Regions from separate parts of the Paenarthrobacter nicotinovorans genome, predicted to be linked through region 3. Evidence: riboswitches for the same ligand, from Rfam matches in the RefSeq annotation. Region 3 holds a riboswitch; each other region holds the start of a gene.
The links. Region 3 has a riboswitch for thiamine pyrophosphate ahead of thiO (glycine oxidase ThiO). Riboswitches for the same ligand answer to the same signal wherever they lie in the genome.

Region 1 (5,382 bases), 370 kb from region 3:
CGAAGCGCGCCTTGGAAAGTGCGTCGTCGCGCTCATGTGCGCCGGGGTGCCCCTTGGCGAGGTCCGCCGCGTGCGCCGCGATCTTATACGTGATCACCCCTGTTTTGACATCGTCTTTGTTGGGTAGGCCCAGGTGTTCCTTGGGCGTGACGTAGCAGAGCATGGCCGTACCGTAGCGGGCGATCTCCGTGGCACCGATGGCTGAGGTGATGTGGTCGTAGCCGGGGGCGACGTCGGTGACCAGCGGACCCAGGGTGTAGAACGGTGCCCCTTTGCAGAGTTCCTGCTGCCGTTCCACATTTTCGCGGACCAGGTGGAACGGGATATGCCCGGGACCTTCCACCATCACCTGCACGTCGAATTCCCAGGCGCGCTGTGTGAGTTCGGCCAGGGTGTCCAGTTCCGCGAATTGTGCGGCGTCGTTGGCATCAGCGGTAGCGCCGGGACGCAGGCCGTCTCCGAGGGAAAACGCGACGTCGTACTTGGCAAAAATTTCGCACAACTCGTCGAAGTGCGTGTACAGGAAGTTCTCCTGGTGGTGGGCCAGGCACCACCCCGCCATGATGGACCCGCCACGGGAAACTATGCCTGTCACGCGGTTGGCGGTCAGCGGTACGTACCTGAGCAGTACACCGGCATGGATCGTCATGTAGTCCACGCCTTGCTCGCACTGTTCGATCACTGTGTCACGGAAGATTTCCCACGTTAGCTTGTTGGCTTCTCCATTGACCTTTTCCAGCGCCTGGTAGATGGGAACGGTGCCGATCGGAACAGGGGAGTTGCGGATCAGCCACTCGCGGGTGGTGTGGATGTCGTCGCCGGTTGACAAGTCCATGACGGTGTCCGCGCCCCACTGCGTAGCCCACTGAAGCTTGTCCACTTCTTCGGCAATTGAACTGGTGACGGCCGAATTGCCGATGTTGGCGTTGATCTTCACCAGGAAGGCCTTGCCGATAATCATGGGCTCGGATTCGGGGTGGTTGATGTTGTTGGGAATGATCGCGCGGCCGGCGGCGACCTCGCTGCGGACCAGTTCGACATCGCAATTCTCGCGCAGCGCCACGAAGCGCATCTCAGGCGTCACCAGGCCTTGCCGTGCGTAGTGCATCTGGGTGACGGTCTTACCCTCGGCGGCGCGGCGAGGCACCGGTTGCGCGCCCTTCCACTCGGCTGAGGCGGCCCCGCGGCGAACAGCCGACTTGCCGTCGTCGAGCAGGTTCCGTTCGCGGCCGGAATAAGCCTCAGTGTCGCCGCGGGACTCGATCCATGCGGCCCGGAACGGTTCCAGGCCCACGACGGGATCGCTGCCCGGGCCTGCCGTCCGGTACACCTGCAGTGGTGCGTTGGCTTGGCCATTGGGGGAGGGCTCCAGCGCGATTTCCGTCACGGGGACGCGGATTCCGGCGTCATGGTCTTCAAGCCATGCCAGCGAGTGGGACCTCAGGGACTGCGTAACAGGCTCGTTTTGGGCAGGGCTGGACTCGCTTTGGGCAGGGCTGTGCTGTGTTTTGGTGGTGCTCAAAGGATTACTCACTTCCTTCGCCGGCATTACCCGGACAGGTTCAACGGTCGCAGGCTGCCTCAGCCCGATCTCAGCCCCTGCAAGGGCCCCCGTGTGGTCGTAGACGAAGCTACCACAGCTGGCAGGGGGCGCCCAGTCACATCAGTCCGCCGAAGCCTGCCGCCCCGCTGCGGATTAGGCTTTTGCCATGGCCAACATCATTGAATTCAGCGGACCCGTGCTCGTGGCAGCAGATGACGTGCGCCAAGGAATGTGGTCTGTTGGGGGAGCGCTGACGTTTGAAAAGCCGTCGTCCCCTCCCGACAAAGTACTGGACGGTTGGGTCCTGCCGGGTTTCGTGGATGCCCACTGCCATATCGGATTGGGCGCCGGTGGGGCCGTGGACGACGCCACCACCCTCGCGCAGGCCCAGGCCGACCTCGCTTCGGGAACCCTGCTGATCCGCGACTGCGGATCTCCCAGCGACACACGTTGGGTGCAGCAGCGGACGGACTTGCCCCGCCTTATCAGGTCCGGCCGCCACATCGCCCGAAGCCGTCGGTACCTGCGCGGATTGGGCCATGAGATTGAACCGGAACAGCTGGTGGAGACCGTCCGTAAGGAGGCCCGCGACGGCGACGGTTGGGTGAAGCTCGTAGGCGACTGGATCGACCGGGGCATTGGCGACCTGGCGCCCTCTTTTCCGGCAAAGCTGGTCAAGGACGCCGTAGCTGCCGCCCACGAGGAAGGTGCCAGGGTCACGGCGCACTGCTTTGCGGAGGACACAATCGACGACATGCTGGATGCCAACATCGACTGCATCGAACATGCCACTGGCCTTCTGCCCCGGCACATCCCACGGCTGGTGGAGCAGTCAGTGCCGATCGTTCCCACGTTGGTGAACATTGCGACCTTTCCGGAGATCGCCGCCCAGGCGGCGCCAAAGTTCCCCGGGTACGCGGACCACATGACGCGGTTGTGGGAGCGCCGGCGTGAGCGGGTCCTTGAGGCTTTCGAGGCCGGGGTGGCGATCTACGCGGGAACGGATGCGGGCAGCGTGATCAAGCACGGCCGCATCGCGGACGAAATGCATGAACTGCACGACGCCGGCCTGCCACCCGCCGCGGTCCTGGATGCCGCTGCGTGGGGCGCCCGCAAGTGGCTGGGAGCCGACGCCATCAGCGAAGGCGCCAGTGCCGACGTCGTTCTCTGCCATGACGATCCCCGGCACGACCTACGGACGGTATCCGGGCTCAAGCACGTGGTCCTTCGCGGTGAACTCATGGGATGAGTGTCAAATGGCTGGGAATAAATTGAAGCTTCAAGTAATTTAGAGAAGTAGAACCTGCCGAAAGGCGGACACTACAACACGGGGAGCTTCACATGTCCACATCATCCGCACAGGACCTTCTTCCTGCCGACCTCGCCATGGGCACTGTCATGCTCAAGGTCGGCGACATGAAAGTCATGAGTGACTACTACCAGCGTGCTTTGGGCCTTGTGGTCGTGGCCGAACAGGACGGCGGCCTCTACCTGGGTCGGGCAGGCAAGCCCGTGGTTCACTTGGCGCCGGCTTCGGGGCTCCAGATTCCGGGGCGGGGGGAAGCCGGGTTGTTCCACACCGCCATACTGTTCCAGGATCAGCCCTCACTGGCGGCCACCATCGCCACCGCTGCCGGATACGAACCCCGGGCGTTCGTGGGCAGCGCAGACCACCTGGTCAGCGAAGCGTTCTACTTCACAGACCCGGAAGGCAACGGCATCGAGCTTTACTACGACAAGCCCCGTGAAACCTGGCAGTGGGACGGCAAGAACGTCGTCATGGACAACGTGGCCCTCCCGCCGCAACGTTTCCTTCAGCAGCACCTGAGCGAAGAGGCCGTCACGGGCCAGCATCAGGCAGCGGCCGGTGTCGGGCACGTCCACCTTCAGGTGGGTGACGTCGCCACCGCCCAGGACTTCTACGTCGGGACCCTGGGCTTCGAGCGCACCGCGGGCTGGCACGGCCAAGCACTGTTCGTATCCGCCGGCGGCTATCACCACCACATGGCCATGAATGTCTGGAACAGCCGGGGTGCCGGCCCCCGCAAGGACACTCTTGGGCTGGGGGAAGTGTTGATCGAGGTTCCATCCAGCGAGGATGTCGGGGCCTTGGCGGACCGTTTGCGCGTTGCCGGGGTGCAGAACCATCACACCGGCGCTGAACTGCAGTTCGAAGATCCGTGGCGGAACAAGCTGCGGGTGGCTGTTCGCTAGACGGCATCCCGCCGGAGTGCCCGTCGGTGCCCCATGCTGCACTAGGCTGGGCAGTGACGGTTCGGGACCCTGGCGGGCCTGCGCCGGACGTCCCGTCAGCACGAAGGATTGAGAGTACTTTCCATGGGCTTTGCCGAAATTTTTGTAGCCACCCACGACGAAGCACTCAAGCGGGCGGCAGCCCTGGGTAAAGGTGCCGATGCCGCAGGCCCTGCAGTCCGCATCAACGGCATAACGGACTTCGAGGTGGAACAACTGGGCGACCTCGCCGGCCAGGCCGTCCATGCTGCAGGCGCTGACTACGAACTCGCGCTGGTGGACGTCACCAGTGACGCGCTGCTTGGCGTTCCCGAAGCGATGGTGAGGGCCTTGGCCGAATTGCTTACGTATGAGAGCGAAGGTGAAGCCAATGTCCTGGATGACGTTGCTTCGGCCTGGGCGGAACAAGAAGACATGCCGTTCGACGCCGCCCAGTCCCGGCAGTACGTTCAGCAACTTGCCGCTCTGGCCACGGACGTGGAAAAAACGGAGCGCGCCGGGCTTTACGTCTGGTCCGAATAGCCACCTCTCCGGCTGGGTCCGGGCACTGACCGGGCCTTGGTGTGACCAAGAACTCACCGACCCGGAGGGCTTGAGTCGTAATCTACCCGGGCATCTGGCACAATAGACAGGTACTCGATCGGTGCGGCCCCTCTCTCCGTGCTCGTATCTTGTCCTTCGAACCGTCTAGTATGGCCCGCCCCACGGGTGCAAAACGTCGGGTTCAACCCCGTTTCAGAAACAGGAGTGACCACAAAAGTGGCCGTAAAGATTCGCCTTAAGCGCTTCGGTAAGATGCGCGCACCGTACTACCGCATTGTCGTCATGGATGCCCGCGCCAAGCGCGATGGCCGTGCCATTGAAGAAATCGGCAAGTACCACCCCACCGAAGAGCCGTCGTACATCGAGGTCGCTTCCGAGCGCGCCCAGTACTGGCTTTCCGTTGGCGCCCAGCCGACTGAGCAGGTTGCTGCGATCCTCAAGATCACCGGTGACTGGCAGAAGTTCAAGGGCCTCCCGGGCCAGGAAGGCACCCTGAAGACGAAAGCTCCCAAGGAAGCTTTCGTAGCACCGGAGAAGGGTTCCGTCATCATCCCGGAAGCCATCACCAAGAAGGCCAAGAAGGACGACGCTGCCGAGGCTCCGGCCGAGGCTGAAGCAGAGACCACCGAGGCTGAGTAAGTTGCTGGCAGAAGCGCTCGAGCACTTGGTTCGTGGGATCGTTGACAGCCCTGAGGATGTCAAGGTCAGTGCCAAGAACAACCGCCGCGGGGAATCCCTTGAGGTGCGCGTTCACCAGGAAGACCTCGGACGGGTGATCGGCCGTCAAGGACGGACCGCACGCGCACTGCGCACTGTGGTTGCCGCCTTGGCTGGTGGCGAGCAGGTCAGGGTCGACGTCGTCGACACCGACCGCCGCCGGTAACGCGCTCAGCACTGCTTGTCTTAGATCCGGCCCCTTCACCGAATATGGTGGAGGGGCCGGATTGCTTTGTCCAACACTTCACACCGTGGCTGCCCGGCGGCGCGGAACAACAGGAATTCAGAGGAACCCATGCAGCTCCAGGTGGCCCGGATCGGTAAAC
Region 2 (5,382 bases), 460 kb from region 3:
TGGTGGTAATCAAGCAAAGTGGTGGTCTGGGCTGACACGCGGAGGATGACGTCGCCGCCGTTGCCGCCGTTGCCGCCGTCGGGACCGCCGAGCGGCTTGAACTTTTCCCGCTTAACGGAGACACAGCCGTGGCCGCCGGTTCCGCCGGATACGTGCAGGACTACCCGGTCTACAAAGCTCGCCACGTGGATCTCCTCTATTGCTGTTGCCAGCGCTGTTGCAAAAACCAGCGCGCCTGAGGGCGCCCTAGTCGATTGTAATGCGGTTAAAAGAACGGTGGAGCGGGCCGCTTGGCCCGCTCCACCGGTTCAGAACTTGTTGTTACTCTGCAGCTGCAGCAGCAACGATGTTCACTACGCGACGGCCGCGGCGAGTACCAAACTCAACCGCACCGGCCTGCAGGGCGAACAGGGTGTCGTCGCCACCGCGACCGACGCCTGCACCCGGGTGGAAGTGAGTGCCGCGCTGGCGAACGATGATTTCGCCGGCGGAGACTACCTGACCACCGAAGCGCTTGACGCCCAGGTACTGTGCGTTGGAGTCACGACCGTTGCGAGTGGAACTCGCGCCTTTTTTGTGTGCCATGTGAAATGCCTGCCTCTAAATTTCTGGGGAAACTGAAAAACCTGAACAGCGGGTAACGAAAGTTACGCGATGCTGGTGATCTTGATCTTGGTCAGTTCCTGACGGTGACCCTGACGCTTCCGGTAGCCGGTCTTGTTCTTGAACTTCTGGATGACGATCTTCGGACCACGGAGGTCTTCGAGGATCTCAGCCGTAACCTTGACGTTGGCCAGTTCCGCTGCTGCGGAGGTGACCTTGTCGCCGTCAACCAGGAGCAAGGCGGGCAGCTCAAGCGTGCTACCGGCTCCACCGGGGACGCGGTTAAGCGTTACGTAGTCTCCAACGGAAACTTTTTCTTGGCGGCCGCCTGCGCGGACAATCGCGTACACCACTTGGGTACTCACTTCTCTCGACGTTTATAACTAAATTTGCGTGCGGAACCTGTCACCGGAATCAGGCTTGGTTCGCGCTGTGCCTCAACGCCGTGGACTTCTGTTCGAAGTCCGCGAGTCATCCCATGAACAATTCCAAGGGGCATAACCCAAGTGTTGGCGTAAGCACCGAAGATCAAGATTACGCTAGTTTGACCCTCAGCTGCAAATGAGGCCGGGACCGGAGGCTACCCCGTGACTTGCATCACGAGGTGTAACGGACTCTCCCGGCACCGTGCCCATACAGCCTACAGGGTTTGGCGGCGATTAACGTGATCACGCCCGCGACGCGCGGGACAAGCCATGCTTTTCATCCCGGTTCAGTCCCGGTTCAGTCCCGATTCAACAGGCCGGCCCACCCTGGGCGTAGAGCCGCGGAGCATCAAAGAACGCCGTCTCGTAGCGGCAGGACTGCCTGAAAGCCTCAAGCATCTCCGCACGTTCACGCCCGGAAGCGGCAACGGCCGCCGCGTCTGTGAAGTTGATCGCCATCCTTGTGGCGGAGGCAAAGTCCTCGTCGGCGTACGTCCGCAGCCAGTCCGCGTAGGGATGCCCGCCGGAGGCCCCGGCATCGACGAACGCGGCGTGGAGCTTTTGACCCACTTCCGCATACAACCAGTAGCAGGGCAGGATCGCCGCGAGGACCACCGCATAGCTGCCTGACGCCGTCGTTGCCAGCAGATGGTCCACGTAGGCTTTGGTGACCGGTCCGGTGACGCCCGAAGCCTCACGGGAGCTCAACCAGTTCCTGTGCAGTTCCGATTCAACTTCCAGGCACTGCCGTGAGCTCTTGGCCCAGAACAGCTGTTCTTCCTCGGTGGGCGCCAACGCGCCTGCACGGGCAAGGACCCTGGAATAGCCATTGAGATAGATGGCGTCCTGCGCAAGGTAGTAGCTGAATGCCGGCTCCGGCAAATGCCCCGACTGCAGTTCCTGGATGAAGTTGAGGCCGTGGATTTTTTCAAGCTCCGGGATGGCTTCCTTCCACAAAGTGGCGGCAAATCCGCCAGGCTGGAGGACGCGCTGGTGGTGGAAGTGGTCCACAGGCCCGTTGCCCTGGCCCACTTCCAGCTCCCCTGCGCTCCTCAGGGCCTGGAGCAGCCACGGTTTCGCTTCGCGCAGTGAGGCCTCCCAGTCGCCCGTGCGCGCCTGGACGGTAGCCAAGGCGGACGACAACGAGCATCCAGTGCCATGGCTGTTCCGGGTCGCAATCCTTGGACCTGCCACTTCGATGACGTCCTGCCGCAACAGCCCGCTGGTGTTGATCAAGGCATCGGGGCATTCCGAGCCGGCCAGATGACCGCCCTTGACCAAGACCGTGTTTCCGCACTCAGCTGCCAGTCGCTTGCCCTGCTCCAATGCCGATGCCCAATCAGCAGCCTCGGTTTCCCCCAGCAATATGGCAAGCTCGGGCAGGTTCGGCGTGATCAGGTCCGCCAATGGAAGCAGGGAACGAAGGGCCTCCCCTGCGGAGTCGGTCAGCAGGCGGTCACCGCTGGTGGCCACCATCACGGGATCAAGAACCACGACGGCGGGGCGCACCGATTCGAGCCAACTGCGCACCTCGTCAATAACAGCCGCGTCGCCGAGCATCCCGATCTTCACCGCGTCGATGACGATATCGGTACTGACGGCGTCCAGTTGCTGGCGCAGGAACTCCACGGGTGGTACGTGCACACCGCTGACACCCAGGGTGTTCTGGGCCGTCAAAGCCGTAATGGCAGCCATGCCATATCCACCGTGGGCGGCGATGCTCTTCAAATCAGCCTGGATTCCGGCTCCTCCGGACGGGTCGGAGCCCGCGATGCTAAGTACCCGGGGGGTTCGTCTGCGGTCCTCCGCCAGCGGATAAACAGCGGAAGATGACAATGCGGCCATGAGGACATCCCTTCGCCGGTGCTAACCGGACAGGTTCAACGGGTTTGGATCTCAGCCTGGCCCATCGCCTGGCACCCCGTGTCAGTCCCCCAGCCTAGCGCACCGGCAGACAGCAAAAGGCCCCGCAATTGCCGCTGGTAGCGGAACTGCGGGGCCTTGGTGCGGTCACAAACGGTTAGAGTTCGGAGGCCGGTACGCCGACGCCCAGGATGATGGGTTCGTCCGGGGCCGCTTTCCTGACCGGCTCCGCAGGCGCCTTGGACTCGTGCGCCGATCCCTTCGCGGCCGTAGCGGTCACGTCGTGGTGCTCAACACTGGTCTCGTTGGCCGCGCCTTGGGCCCTGCTTGCACTGCGGTTCCGGCGGCTACGACGACCCCGCGATGCTGAGGGGGCTTCGTCGGCGGCCGGAGCCGGAGCTTCAGTCGTCGGGGTGTTCGCAGCCTTCGGGGCTTCGACAGCTTCCTTGGCTTTCTGGTCCTCAGGCGACGGTGCCGCGCCAAGGTGCGAGAAAGCTTCGGCCAGGCGGTCCAGGCTCATGGCCGGCCGGGCTGCCTGCGGCTCATCGTGGTGTTCAACGAAAGGCAAGGCAACCTCTTCGCCGCCAAAACGCAGCACTGGAGTGGCCCGGCCTTCGCGGACAGCGGCGTCGTGTGCCGCGGCTTCCTGGGCCGTCGGGGCAGCGGAGACTGAACCGGCGTCGGGACCATGCTCCCCGGCCGCCCGGGTTTGCTCCTCTGCCTTGTGGAGCTCGTCATCGTGAAGGTGGGCGGCATGCGCGGCCGCTGCAATCGTCGCCAGTGCAGCCCGGGTTGCTTCGGCCTTTGCCTGACGGGCAGGGTCCTGGGCTTCCGGGTGTGCTGCCGGTGCCGCAACAGGGGCGGACGGCGTCGAATGTACCTGGGCCGGCGCTTCGACCGTTCCCTGGGCGCCGCCCTTGCCGCGGCGACGCTTGCGCTCGGTGCGGGCTGTGGACTGCTGTGCCTCGGTGTGCGGACGGTGCTGCTCGGCTGCCACGGTGTTGGCGCGGCGGTGCTCCACGGGCTCGTCATGCGTCACGACACCGCGGCCTGCGCAGTGCTCGCACTGCTCACCGAAGACTTCAAGGAGACCGGTGCCCATGCGCTTGCGGGTCATCTGGACAAGGCCCAGTGACGTTACTTCAGCAACCTGGTGCTTGGTACGGTCACGGCCCAGGCACTCCACCATGCGGCGGAGAACGAGGTCGCGGTTGGATTCCAGGACCATGTCGATGAAGTCGATGACGATGATGCCGCCGATGTCACGCAGGCGAAGCTGGCGAACGACTTCCTCGGCAGCTTCAAGGTTGTTCTTGGTAACTGTCTCTTCCAGGTTTCCACCACTGCCGGTGAACTTACCTGTGTTGACGTCCACCACCGTCATGGCTTCGGTGCGGTCAATGACCAGCGAGCCACCGGACGGCAGGAAGACCTTGCGTTCCAGAGCCTTGTGGATCTGCTCATCGATGCGCCAGGCAGCAAAGATGTCTTGATCCTTGGTCCATTTTTCAAGGCGGCCCACGAGGTCGGGGGCAACATAGGTTACATAAGCCTCGATGGTGTCCCAGGCGTCGTCACCGGAGACGATCAGCTTGGAGAAGTCCTCGTTGAAGACGTCACGGACAACCTTGATGGTGAGGTCCGGTTCGCCGTAAAGCAGTTCCGGTGCCAGCACCTTGGTGGAGGAAGCTTGCCCTTCGATACCTTCCCACTGCGCGCGCAGACGGTTGATGTCGTGGGTCAGTTCTTCTTCCGAGGCACCTTCAGCGGCCGTACGGACGATGACTCCGGCGTTTTCCGGCAGGCGGTCCTTCAGGATCCGCTTGAGGCGGTTGCGTTCGACGTCGGGCAGCTTGCGCGAGATGCCGGTCATGGATCCACCCGGCACGTACACAAGGTAGCGGCCCGGAAGTGAGATCTGGCTTGTGAGGCGGGCACCCTTGTGACCCACCGGATCCTTGGTCACCTGGACCAGGACGGAGTCGCCGGACTTCAGCGCATTCTCGATCCGGCGCGGCTGGCCCTCCAGGTTCACTGCATCCCAGTTGACTTCACCGGCGTACAGCACCGCATTGCGCCCGCGTCCGATATCAACGAATGCAGCTTCCATGGATGGCAGGACGTTTTGGACCTTGCCGAGATAGACGTTGCCGATCAGGGAGTCCTGCTGGGTCTTGGACACGAAGTGCTCGGCCAGGACGCCATCTTCAAGGACTGCGATCTGGATTCTGTCGTCGCGCTGGCGGACGATCATTTGCCGGTCCACGGATTCGCGGCGTGCCAGGAACTCGGCTTCGGTAATCACCTGGCGGCGACGTCCGGTCTCGCGGGACTCGCGGCGACGCTGCTTCTTGGCCTCGAGCCGGGTGGAGCCCTTGACGCTTGCGACCCGGTTGGATGGAGCCGTTTCCGTGATGGGCCGGGGGGCGCGAACGCGGGTTACCGTGTTGGGCGGGTCGTCATCCGAGCCGCCCGTCAGTTCAAGGTCCTG
Region 3 (5,382 bases):
GCGGGCTTGTTGAGTTCAAAAATTAACTGAATCAACGACCGGGCATCCATTACTACAGGGCCAGTCTATCCTCTGGGAGCCATAAAGCCCGGATCGTCGCGTGATGCGCGTCAGTTCAGAAGCTCGAACCTGATTTCACGGCTGGCGATTTCCGCCCTGACGAGACGCACCCTGACCTTGGTGCCGGACTCAAGTTCGCCGTCACACCTTGCGGTGACGGCAGGTTCTGCGATCTGGACGATACCGGACGGTCCACTGCCGTTTCCGTTGCCCTTGCCGGTGCCATTGCCGTTGTTGCTGTTTCCGTTGCCGTTCTGCGGCTTGGAACCGGAAATCACTACGGCGTCGAACTCCTGGCCTACGTGGTTGGCCACCAGTGCTGCTTCCACCGTGTCCAAGGCAGCGCGTTCAAGCCTGCCTGCCAATTGGTCGGAGGCTCCCATGATCTCGGGCAAGGAGGGCAACGCCTCGCGGACCCAGCGCGGAATTTCCCTGTTGTTGCACAGGGCATCGCAGATCACCAGGACGAACCGGTCGATGAGCCGCCGCAAGGGAGCGGTGGTGTGGGCATAGGGCGCGCCGATGGCTGCCTGGATCACCGTCTCCGGCACTTCGCCGTCGAACGGGGTGTATCCGGCACCCCTGAACAACATCCCGGCGGAGTGCAGGATGGCGAGCTGCTTGGGATCGGAGGCGTCCAGGGTCCGCAGGTACTCTCCGTAGGTGACCTGGCCGTCCCACGGTTTGCCCAAGGCCACGGTTTGCCGCTTGAAGTGTTGCAAGGACCTCTCATCGGGTGCGGGCATGGTCCGCAGTATGCCGACTTTTCCGTCCAGCATCAGCCGGGCCGCCGCCATGCCTGTCATGAGGGAGATCTGCGCGTTCCAGTCCTCCACCGGCAGTGACGGTGCTGCAACGATCCTGTACCCGCCGCCGTCGGTCGCCTGGACGATTTCCTGCTCGGGCATGTTGAGGCTTGCCCCACCACGGAGTCTCTCAAGTTCGACCCGTTTCAGTCCGACTTCCTTGAGGAGCTGCAGTACGGGCGGTGCCGAGCCGTCGTCGATCTGTTGCTGGGCTCCTTTATAGCTGAGTTTGGCACGGCTGCGGACCGTGGCACGGGCGACGGAAACATTGACCACTTCCGCGTTGGCATCGAGGTCGAAATCCCAGACGAACGCACCGCAGTCCTGATCGGCGAGCAGGCTGCCTGCGTTTTCGCTGATGATCTCCGGGTGCAGGGGGATGCGGCCGTCCGGAGCGTAGAACGTCTGGCCGCGGTGCCGGGTTTCGGCATCCAGCGCCCCGCCGGGAGCCACGAAAGACGGCACGTCGGCGATCGCGTAGAGAACCTTGTACCCCTCGCCGGCGCGATCAATGAACAGGGCTTGGTCAAGGTCCGTTGACGTGGCGGGGTCGATGGTCAGGAAAGGGACGTGCTTGAGGTCGCGATCGGGCAGGCGGAGGGATTCGACGGCGTCCCGTGCCTCCCGGACGGCATCAACCGGATAGTCGCCGGGCAGCTCCAGCTCCGTCCGGAGGGCCGCGAAAGCCGCTGCGAGCTGGTCCGATGAGTCGTCGACGTTGGGCGCTATCCGATGATGTGACACGAAAATCAGGGTAGCCCGAAACCGGCAGATAGTCTTGGACGCTTCCGGCTCCAAGCGATGCTGTCAGTGCGGCGGATGGCCAGCTGTTGCTGGCCATTAGCTTCTTGGCGGCCCGGGGAGGCAGGCGGTGGGGCGGTCGACGGCAGCCATCAACACCCCCGTAGCCCATTTGGGCCTGTTACCGTCTAAGGTATAAAGACGGTAACAAGGAAGGGGCAAGCTATGAGCGATTGGTCGCTACCCGAGCGGTTCGACGTCGGCGACGGTACGGTGCGATGGAACTCGGTCGGCGAGGGCCCGGCTCTCGTTCTGATGCACGGCACACCCTTCTCGTCGTACATCTGGCGAGACATCGCCCCGGTGCTTGCTCGTGATCACCGGGTCTACGTCTGGGACATGCTCGGATTCGGACAGTCGACCCGCACCGCGCCGGATGTGAGCCTCCGGCAGCAGGCGACGATCTTCGTCGAACTCCTCGAGCACTGGGGGGTCTCAGCGCCTCGGGTCGTGGCGCACGACGTCGGCGGCGCGGTCGCGCTGCGGGCGACGCTCCTGCACGACGTGAACTTCGAGTCGCTCACGCTCATCGATGCCGCGACGGTGAGTGGTTGGGGCGCCGGCGGGTTCTTCCAAACCGTCCACCAGCACCCCGAGGCCTTCGAGGCGCTCCCCGACTGGGCTAGCGCTGCCCTGATCGACGCCAAGATCCGGTCCGGCAGTCACGTGGGTCTGCGTGCAGACGCCCTGGCTTCGTACACGGGCCAGTGGGCGGGTGCGGAAGGGGCACGGGCGTTCTACCGGCAGTACACCCAAGGCGGCGAGGAGAACACCGACGAGCTACAGGATCGACTCCGGCTGTTGGACATCCCGATCCACGTGGTCTGGGGCTCGGAAGATGCGTGGCTGGGTGTCGACTACGCCCATCGGCTCGTCACGGCACTTCCGGATCACGCGCGGTTCTCGATCATCGAGGGAGCCGGGCACATGGTGCCGGAGGATCGGCCCGGCGAACTCCTCAGTCTGCTGAGCGCGTGAACGCCGTGCAGTCCGCCGTGCCCGAGGAGCTGCGTGTCGTCGTGGAGTTTTGCAACAGCGCCACACTGCTGCACGGCACCGACGCGCTGGCGACCATCCGTGACGGGCGGGAGTGGCTGGTCCGGCATGGATGGGGCGGCGAGCCCACGCTCGAGCATCTCATCTCGTTGCGCGACGCCCGCGAGGTCATGCGCGCGTTCCTGGCCGACCGTACCGACACGGCAGCGCGATCCGCCCTGAACCAGCTCGCTCAGGAGCACTGGGCAGGCCCCCACGTCGACGACGACGGGCGGCTCGCGCTGACCCCGTCGGCCGGCCTGCCGGTCTCGCCGGCGGGAGCAGCGGTCGGGGCGCTCCTGCTCCACGGCTTGACCGGCTCGGGGCAGCGGCTCAGGACCTGCGCGTCGGAAGCGTGCAGGTGGGTGTTCTACGACAGTTCACGGTCCAGGACCCGGACCTGGTGCGACATGAACACGTGCGGGGCGCGGAGCAAGATGCGCCAGTACCGCGATCGGCTCACCTGAATCTGATCCGATCCGGTGGGTGGGCTGCGGCATCTGCAAGCCCCGACTCACCCCTGTCGCCACAACCTGCCGATACCCCGACGGTCTGCGTGCCTGGGACTGTTGTTTGGAGAACCGTTACGCGGCGGCGTCCAGGGCTTCGAGCAGCGACTTGGCTGCCGCCGTCGGATCTTCCGCCTCGGTAATGGCGCGAACGACGACGATACGGCTGGCGCCCGCAGCGAGCACCTGCTCGACGTTGCCGAGATCGATTCCGCCGATCGCAAACCACGGCACCTCCACGGCGCCGCCGGTGGTCTCCTCCGCGCGCCTGATCGCTTCCGCGGCATATGTGACCAGGCCGGTTCCCACCGCTTCGCGGCCGGGTTTGGTGGGGGTCGCCCAGACGGGACCAACGCAGAAATAGTCCAGCCCAGGCTCGCCCGGCGAAGCCGTGATCGCGGCATTTACCTGCTCAGGCGTATGGGTGGAGAGACCAATCGAAGCGGGGCGGGGAAGGAACGTGCGGGCAATCTCCAGCGGGAGGTCCTTCTGGCCCACATGGAACACCGGAGCCCCGGAAACACTGGCAATATCGGCCCGGTCGTTGACCGCCCAGAGCCGCCCGTGCCGTTCTGCGACGCCACGCAGGATCGCCAGCAATTCCAATTCCTCGGCGGCTTCGATCGTCTTGTCACGGAGTTGGATGATGTCCACCCCGCCCTGGAACGCGGCGTCGGCAAAGTCTTCAAAATCGCCTTGGCGCTTGCGCGCATCAGTGCACAGGTAGAGGCGGGCGCTGGCGAGGGCAGAGTGCTGGGTCATGGAATCCACAGTAGTTCCTCTAAACTGGGCACGTACTGCGGGAGCCGTGACCTACGTCTTTATGACCGTCCGGCTGAGAGGGCTTCAGAGCCGACCGCTTGACCTGATCCGGCTAGTACCGGCGTAGGGAAGGAAACAGATGGCAGAAGCCATTCACGCGGATGTTGCCGTTATCGGCGGAGGCGTCATCGGACTGGGCATCGCCCACCAGGCCCGGAAGCTGGGCCGCTCCGTAGCACTCATCGATCCGGCGCCCGCCACCGGTGCGACATTTGCTGCTGCCGGAATGTTGGCGCCCGTGAGCGAGCTGCACTACCAGGAAGAAGACCTCCTGGAGCTCATGCTCGAGTCATCCCGGTTGTGGCCTTCGTTTGCCGGCGGCCTTCACCGGCCTGTGGAAGATACCGGATACCGCACGACGCCGACCCTCGCCGTGGGTGCCGATGCCGCCGACCGCCGCGCGCTCGCGGACCTTCGCACCGTCCAGCTCGCGGCGGGCCTGGGGGTCGAACCGTTGCCGTTGCGGACCGCCAGGGAACGCGAACCGCTCCTTAGCCCGCAAATTTCCTGTGCCTTTGATATCCCCGCCGATCACCAGGTGGATCCCCGGAAGCTGGCGGAGTGCCTCATGGCAGGGCTGGCCGCCCATTCATCCGGCGATGGCACGTGGCTAGGCGGCGCCAGGGAAGGATTTGCCGTTGCAGAGTCCGCGCACGGCCTGTTGTGGGACGGGGACCAGGTAGCCGGAGTGGAGCTCGAATCCGGCAAATCCGTCATGGCCGGCGAAACCGTGGTGGCCAACGGGCTGGGCGCCCCCGCGCTCGCCGGCCTTCCTGAGGGTCTTGAACTTCCGGTCAGGCCGGTCTACGGGGACATCCTCAGGCTTCGGGTCCCCGCGCACCTCCAACCGCTGCTCACTGCCACTGTTCGTGGCATGGTCCGCGGGGTGCCCGTTTACATCGTTCCCAGGGACGACGGAACCGTAGTCATCGGAGCTACCCAACGGGAGGACGGCTTGTCGGCGGCCTCCAACGCAGTCTCTGCCGGCGGGGTTTACCAGCTCCTTAGGGACGCCCAGGTACTGGTTCCCGCGGTGGCCGAACTTGAACTCCTGGAAGCAACTGCGCGCGCCAGGCCAGGGACTCCGGATAACGCTCCGTTGCTGGGCCGCGTAGCCGGTTCAAGCGGGGACATCGCGGGCCTGATTGTGGCCACCGGGTTCTTCCGGCATGGCGTCCTCCTGACCCCCGTGGCCGCGAGGATCGTGGGGGAGCTGCTCACCGGTTCCCCTGATCCCCGCTGGTCCATCTTCCGGCCCGACCGTTTCAGTGCAACCGCGCGTCGCTCTCAACTCCACAGCAAGGAAACAGTATGAACATCAAACTCAACGGCGCCGTCCGCCAGGTGCC
Region 4 (5,382 bases), 950 kb from region 3:
CCGACGGCGACCACGAAGCTCCCGTGTCGATCTTCCACCCCACGTACCTGATCCTGGTGGCGGGAGTCTCCAACGCCTTCCTCACCGGGGACCTTTTCAACCTCTACGTCGGCTTCGAGATCCTGCTGACAGCAAGCTACGTGCTCATGACCCTCGGCGGGACGGGTCCGCGTATCCGTGCCGGCGTCACGTATGTGGTGGTCTCCGTAGTGTCATCTGTCCTGTTCCTTATCGCCATCGCCATGATTTACGGGGCCACCGGCACCATCACCATGGCGGATCTGGCCATCAAGCTGGCAGAGCTGGACCAAGGCACGCAGAACCTGCTGCATGTGATGCTCCTGGTCGCCTTTGGGATCAAGGCCGCCGTGTTCCCCCTGTCCTTCTGGCTTCCTGACTCCTATCCCACGGCACCGGCCCCCGTCACTGCGGTGTTCGCCGGGTTGCTGACCAAAGTGGGCGTCTACGCCATGGTGCGGACGGAGACCCTTTTGTTCCCCGGGGATACCCTCAACGTTCCCCTGATGGTGGTGGCGCTACTAACCATGGTTGTCGGTATTCTGGGTGCCCTTGCCCAGAGCGACATCAAACGTCTGCTGTCCTTCACGCTGGTCAGCCACATCGGGTACATGGTGTTCGGGCTGGCCATGAGCTCCGTAGCGGGCCTGGGTGCGGCAGTGTTCTACGTTGCCCACCACATCACCGTGCAGACCAGCTTATTCCTGGTCACGGGACTCATAGAACGCCGGGGAGGCAGCTCCTCCATTGACCGCTTGGGCGGCCTGGCCAAGCTGTCGCCGTTGCTGGCGTTGCTGTTCTTCGTACCGGCCATGAACCTGGCGGGCATTCCTCCGTTCTCAGGCTTCCTTGGGAAGCTGGGTCTTCTGCAGGCCGGCGTGGAGCTCGGAACCCCACTGGCGATCGTGCTGGTAGTGGGCGGCGTGGTCACCAGCCTGCTGACGTTGCTGGCAATAGCCCGTGTGTGGAACAGGGCGTTCTGGCGCAAACCAGAGGATGCCGAGTACCCGGATCCCGTGTTGATGACCCCCGGCAACGTCGGAGTACTGCCGCGGACCATGGTAGGTTCCACTGCGGCGCTGGTGGTGTTCGGGGTGGCGCTGACAGTGTTCGCCGGTCCGCTCTTCCAGGTTGCGGACGGTTCCGCGGAGATCATGCTGGACCGCTCGGCCTACATCCACTCGGTACTGGGTGACTCTGTCGAGGTGCCCCCGCTGGCGCAGAATGGCGGTACGAAATGAGCCGCAAGCCGATCTCGTTCCGCACGGAACTGCCGCTGCTCATCTGGCTGGTCATCGTATGGGGTGCGCTGTGGCGTGACTTCAGCCCGGGCAACCTGCTTTTTGGCGCGCTGATTGCCGTGCTGGTGGCCAAGTTCTTCTACCTCCCGCCTGTGGAGCTCAGCGGCAGGTTCAATGTCCTGCGTGCTGTTCCGTTCGCCCTGATGTTCGTCGCGAAAGTGGTGGCAGCGAGCTTCCTGGTGCTGTACCTGGCGGTGGTCAAGGGACCCAAGGTGCGCAGCGCCGTCGTCGCTGTTCCGTTGCGAAGCCACTCGGACCTCATGGTGACGGCTACAGGGCATGTCATCTCGCTGATCCCCGGCTCGCTGGTGGTGGAGGTGGACCGCTCCACCTCCACGCTCTATTTGCACGCGCTGAACATCTACGAAGAAGCGGACATCGACAAGATCCGCCGGGAGACGCAGAACATTGAGGCAGGGCTGATCCGCATCATGGGAACGCGGGAAGAAGTCGAGGCCCTGAAGGCAGAAGCCCGGCCCGGCATGGAAGGGGCAACGCTGTGAAGGAATTTGTTCTGGTGGCCACGGCGGTGATCCTCAGCCTCGCCGCTGCAGGTGCGATCGTGCGCATCGCGATTGGCCCATCTTTGCTTGACCGCGTCCTTGCTTCCGATGTCCTGCTGGCCATCCTTGGTGCTGCCCTCGCCATCGACATGGCCGTGAACCAACACCTCAACAACCTGATGCTGCTGGTGGCCCTCGCGGTGATCGGTTTCATCGGCTCCGTGACGGTTGCCCGGTTCGTGGCCGAGCGAAGGGAGCAAAGCAATGAGTCCTGACGCCACCGGAGTGGACTTGGTCATCGACATGGTGACCGCAGTGTTCCTCATAGTGGGCGCGCTGATGTCCCTGGGTGCCGCGATCGGCTTGCTGAGGTTCCCGGACCTCATGAGCCGCATGCACGCAGCCACCAAGCCGCAGGTGTTGGGCTTGTTCCTGATGCTCGCAGCGATCGGCCTGCAGATGCGTACTTGGTGGGTGTGGCCCGTCCTGCTGGTGGCGTGGATTTTCCAACTTCTCACCGCGCCGGTGTCCGCCCACATGGTGGGGCGCTCCGCGTACCGGACCAAACACGGGCACCGCGAGAAGCTCACCAAGGACGAACTCGAAGCCGTGGTCCAAAGGGCCGCCGCCGGCCAGGAGCCCTCCGAACCTTAAAGCAACGCGGGGTCACTTATGGCCCATTACCCCCATGGGGATGGGCCATAAGTGACCCCGCGTTGCTTGTTGGGTGATGCTTAGACGATGTCCTGCGACTTCGCGAAGCGGGCAATCGCCCGCTGGGTGCCGCGGCTGGCAAGGACCTGGATCAGCGTGCTCACGAAAGCGGAAATCAGCGCGAAGGTCAGAGCCGAGCGGAGGCTCGTCTCCATGTCATCGTTGCCTGTGGGCGGCTTGTTGCCCGTGGCCTTTTCCCAGCCTTTGTTGACGAGTTTGGTACCGACAAAGCCTGCACCGAGGCTTACCCCGGCGCCCAGCAGCTTGAAAAAGAGGTTCATGCCACCAGCCTAGCTGCACGGCACGGCTACCCGCGGTTTTCCCGCTCCTTGAGAAACGCTGCCAAGGACCCGACCGGAGCCAGAACCGGGACGACCGGGTGCTCGGCGGACCACACTGCCTCTACGGAATCGAGGACAGCGATTTCCTTCAGCAGATAGTAGGTGGGTGGCATCAGCTTCAACTGCCCTGCGGCTTCCGCTTCCAGGACTCCGGACACCGGCATCCACAGCGACTGCCAAGCCTCCGTGGTTTGATGCCGGGGCTGCGCTTCCGGTGCCGGCTTGGCCACATAGAAGTAGGTGTCGAAGCGCTTGGGCATGTCTATGGGCGTGATCCAGTTGGCCCAGGGTCGCAGCTCTCCGGGCTCGATGCCCAGCCCGGCTTCTTCCTGGACTTCGCGGATTGCTGCCGTGAGCACCATTCCCGCGTTCCTCTCCGCCAACGCTGTGTCCGCGGAAATCGAACTCTGCGCCCAGGACAACGCATGGCTGCGCAGCAGTTCCCCGGGGTAGTCCCAGCCGGACTGATCCACAGCGTCCACCCGGCCGCCCGGAAAGACCACCATTCCTGCCGCGAAGTCCATGGTGCTGACTCTGTGCTGGACAAATGCCTCTAGCCCCGAGGGGGCGTCGCGGAGCAGAATCACGCTGGCAGCGAGGCGTGGCTCGGCCACGGGTGCGTGGGAGCCTGGAAGATCCGTCATCAGGCCATTCTTGCAGGTGCGTTGTGGGGCCTGGTGTGCGTGTTAGGCGTGGGGATGGGGCGCAGAGTGGGCCTCGCAACGCACCCTCGTTTGTTGTGGGGCCTGGTGTGCGTGTTTAGGCGCGGGGATAGGGCGCAGAGTGGGCCTCGCAACAGGATTGTGACCGCGGCCCAGAGCCGGCCGTACGCGGAGGTGTAAACTGAACCCGCCCATCAGGGCAGATTTGATAACGACAGGGGAGCGCCGCCGTCGGACCTTGCAGCGATGCAGGAGACGCGAGGGCGCTGAGAGTGCGGACAGCCGCAGACCCTCGAACCTGATCCGGTTAGTACCGGCGCAAGGGAGTCGAGCTTCTCAGAGTGTCCGGAGCCGGACGGTGCAAGCCAGGCGGATTCCGGGGAGCACTTTCCCCTCCTGTAACCTCAGGAGGCAGAAAAATGACCACGGTAAACGTGAAGAAGACCAGTTATAGCTGGCGTGTTGTAGACATCGTGGTGGCGGCCCTCATCGCCATCGCCGGCGGCGTGATTTTCTGGGCCTGGTCCCAGGGCGCGGCACTGGTATCCATCCCCATGAATGCGGCGTACCCGCCCCTGACCGGCCTGATCGCCGGTGGCTGGATGATCCCCGCAGTCCTGGGCATGCTCATTATCCGAAAGCCCGGCGCAGCTCTTTTCTGCGAGGCCGTCGCAGCCACGGGTGAGCTCATCATGGGTTCGCAGTACGGCACCACGGTGCTCATCTCCGGCGTCCTGCAGGGCCTTGGCGCCGAGCTGATCTTCGCCGCGTTCCGCTACAAGAAGTTCAACCTGCCCACCGCACTCCTCGCGGGCGCAGGCGCGGGCCTCTTCTGTGGCCTGAACGATTCGTTCCTGCCCTGGGGCTGGAATATCGCCTACGAGGCCATCGACAAACTGACGTACATCACCTTCACCACCATCTCCGGTGCAGTGATCGCCGGCGGCCTGTCTTGGATCGCCACCCGCGGTCTGGCCACGACGGGTGTCCTGAGTTCCTTCGCGTCGCGGAAGGCCGCTTCGGAGCCAGTCTTCAACTGATGTCTGCCACACACAGCGGCACGGTCCGGCCTGCCGCCATCTCCGCCGAGGGGTGGGGATGGCGGCATGCCGGCCGGGCCCAGCCTGCCATCCAGGGCCTTGACCTCCGCATTGAACCGGGGGAACGCGTCCTGTTGCTGGGCCCTTCGGGGGCCGGCAAGTCCACGCTCCTGCATGCCCTCGCCGGGGTGCTGGGTGACGAGGAAGACGACTCTGACGAGACCGGTTCGCTGCTGATCGACGGCGTCACTGCCCGCGAGCAGCGTGGCCGCGCCGGGCTGATGCAGCAGGATCCCGAAACACAGGTGGTTCTCTCCCGAGTGGGCGACGACGTCGCCTTCGGCGCCGAGAACCTTGCCGTGCCGCGCGAGGAGATCTGGTCCCGGGTGCATGAAGCGCTCGACGACGTCGGCTTGCGTACCGCATCAGGCGGCGGTTTGGCATTGGACCACCCGACGGCGGCACTTTCCGGGGGACAGAAGCAGCGCCTCGCGCTGGCCGGCATTTTGGCGATGCGGCCAGGCTTGATCCTGTTGGACGAACCCACGGCCAACCTCGATCCTGCAGGGGTCCTCGAGGTCCGCGACGCCGTGGCCCGCTGCCTGGACAAGACCGGCGCCACGCTGGTGGTGGTGGAGCACAGGGTGTCCGTGTGGAAGGACCTGGTGGACAGGATCGTGGTCCTGCAACCCGGTACCGCAGGCCCGCAATCAGGCACCCCGGGAGTCCTCCTGGATGGTCCGCCGGAGCAGGTCCTCACCCAGGCGCGCTCCATGCTGATGACGGCGGGCGTGTGGGTTCCC

Region 1: it holds a riboswitch for thiamine pyrophosphate, as region 3 does, so the genes downstream of both, thiC (phosphomethylpyrimidine synthase ThiC) here and thiO (glycine oxidase ThiO) in region 3, are expected to answer to the same signal.
Region 2: it holds a riboswitch for thiamine pyrophosphate, as region 3 does, so the genes downstream of both, thiD (bifunctional hydroxymethylpyrimidine kinase/phosphomethylpyrimidine kinase) here and thiO (glycine oxidase ThiO) in region 3, are expected to answer to the same signal.
Region 4: it holds a riboswitch for thiamine pyrophosphate, as region 3 does, so the genes downstream of both, JMY29_RS17700 (ECF transporter S component) here and thiO (glycine oxidase ThiO) in region 3, are expected to answer to the same signal.

Annotation. Positions count from the first base shown of each region.
Region 1 covers NZ_CP089293.1:2,493,918-2,499,299, reverse strand. Annotated here, with positions in the region: gene thiC (phosphomethylpyrimidine synthase ThiC) at 1-1,522, opposite strand, end outside; TPP riboswitch at 1,518-1,625, opposite strand; gene JMY29_RS11680 (amidohydrolase family protein) at 1,710-2,792, shown strand; gene JMY29_RS11675 (VOC family protein) at 2,885-3,757, shown strand; gene JMY29_RS11670 (hypothetical protein) at 3,881-4,318, shown strand; gene rpsP (30S ribosomal protein S16) at 4,556-4,978, shown strand; gene JMY29_RS11660 (RNA-binding protein) at 4,980-5,222, shown strand; gene rimM (ribosome maturation factor RimM) at 5,352-5,382, shown strand, end outside.
Region 2 covers NZ_CP089293.1:2,410,106-2,415,487, forward strand. Annotated here, with positions in the region: gene obgE (GTPase ObgE) at 1-185, opposite strand, end outside; gene rpmA (50S ribosomal protein L27) at 322-585, opposite strand; gene rplU (50S ribosomal protein L21) at 648-956, opposite strand; gene thiD (bifunctional hydroxymethylpyrimidine kinase/phosphomethylpyrimidine kinase) at 1,338-2,873, opposite strand; TPP riboswitch at 2,864-2,962, opposite strand; gene JMY29_RS11250 (Rne/Rng family ribonuclease) at 3,049-5,382, opposite strand, start outside.
Region 3 covers NZ_CP089293.1:2,865,199-2,870,580, reverse strand. Annotated here, with positions in the region: gene JMY29_RS13315 (RNB domain-containing ribonuclease) at 111-1,610, opposite strand; gene JMY29_RS13310 (alpha/beta fold hydrolase) at 1,833-2,645, shown strand; gene JMY29_RS13305 (CGNR zinc finger domain-containing protein) at 2,642-3,169, shown strand; gene thiE (thiamine phosphate synthase) at 3,287-3,973, opposite strand; TPP riboswitch at 4,001-4,120, shown strand; gene thiO (glycine oxidase ThiO) at 4,113-5,348, shown strand; gene thiS (sulfur carrier protein ThiS) at 5,345-5,382, shown strand, end outside.
Region 4 covers NZ_CP089293.1:3,811,259-3,816,640, reverse strand. Annotated here, with positions in the region: gene JMY29_RS17730 (Na+/H+ antiporter subunit D) at 1-1,259, shown strand, start outside; gene JMY29_RS17725 (Na+/H+ antiporter subunit E) at 1,256-1,822, shown strand; gene JMY29_RS17720 (monovalent cation/H+ antiporter complex subunit F) at 1,819-2,097, shown strand; gene mnhG (monovalent cation/H(+) antiporter subunit G) at 2,087-2,476, shown strand; gene JMY29_RS17710 (DUF4235 domain-containing protein) at 2,557-2,817, opposite strand; gene JMY29_RS17705 (NUDIX hydrolase) at 2,844-3,521, opposite strand; TPP riboswitch at 3,746-3,882, shown strand; gene JMY29_RS17700 (ECF transporter S component) at 3,959-4,579, shown strand; gene JMY29_RS17695 (ABC transporter ATP-binding protein) at 4,579-5,382, shown strand, end outside.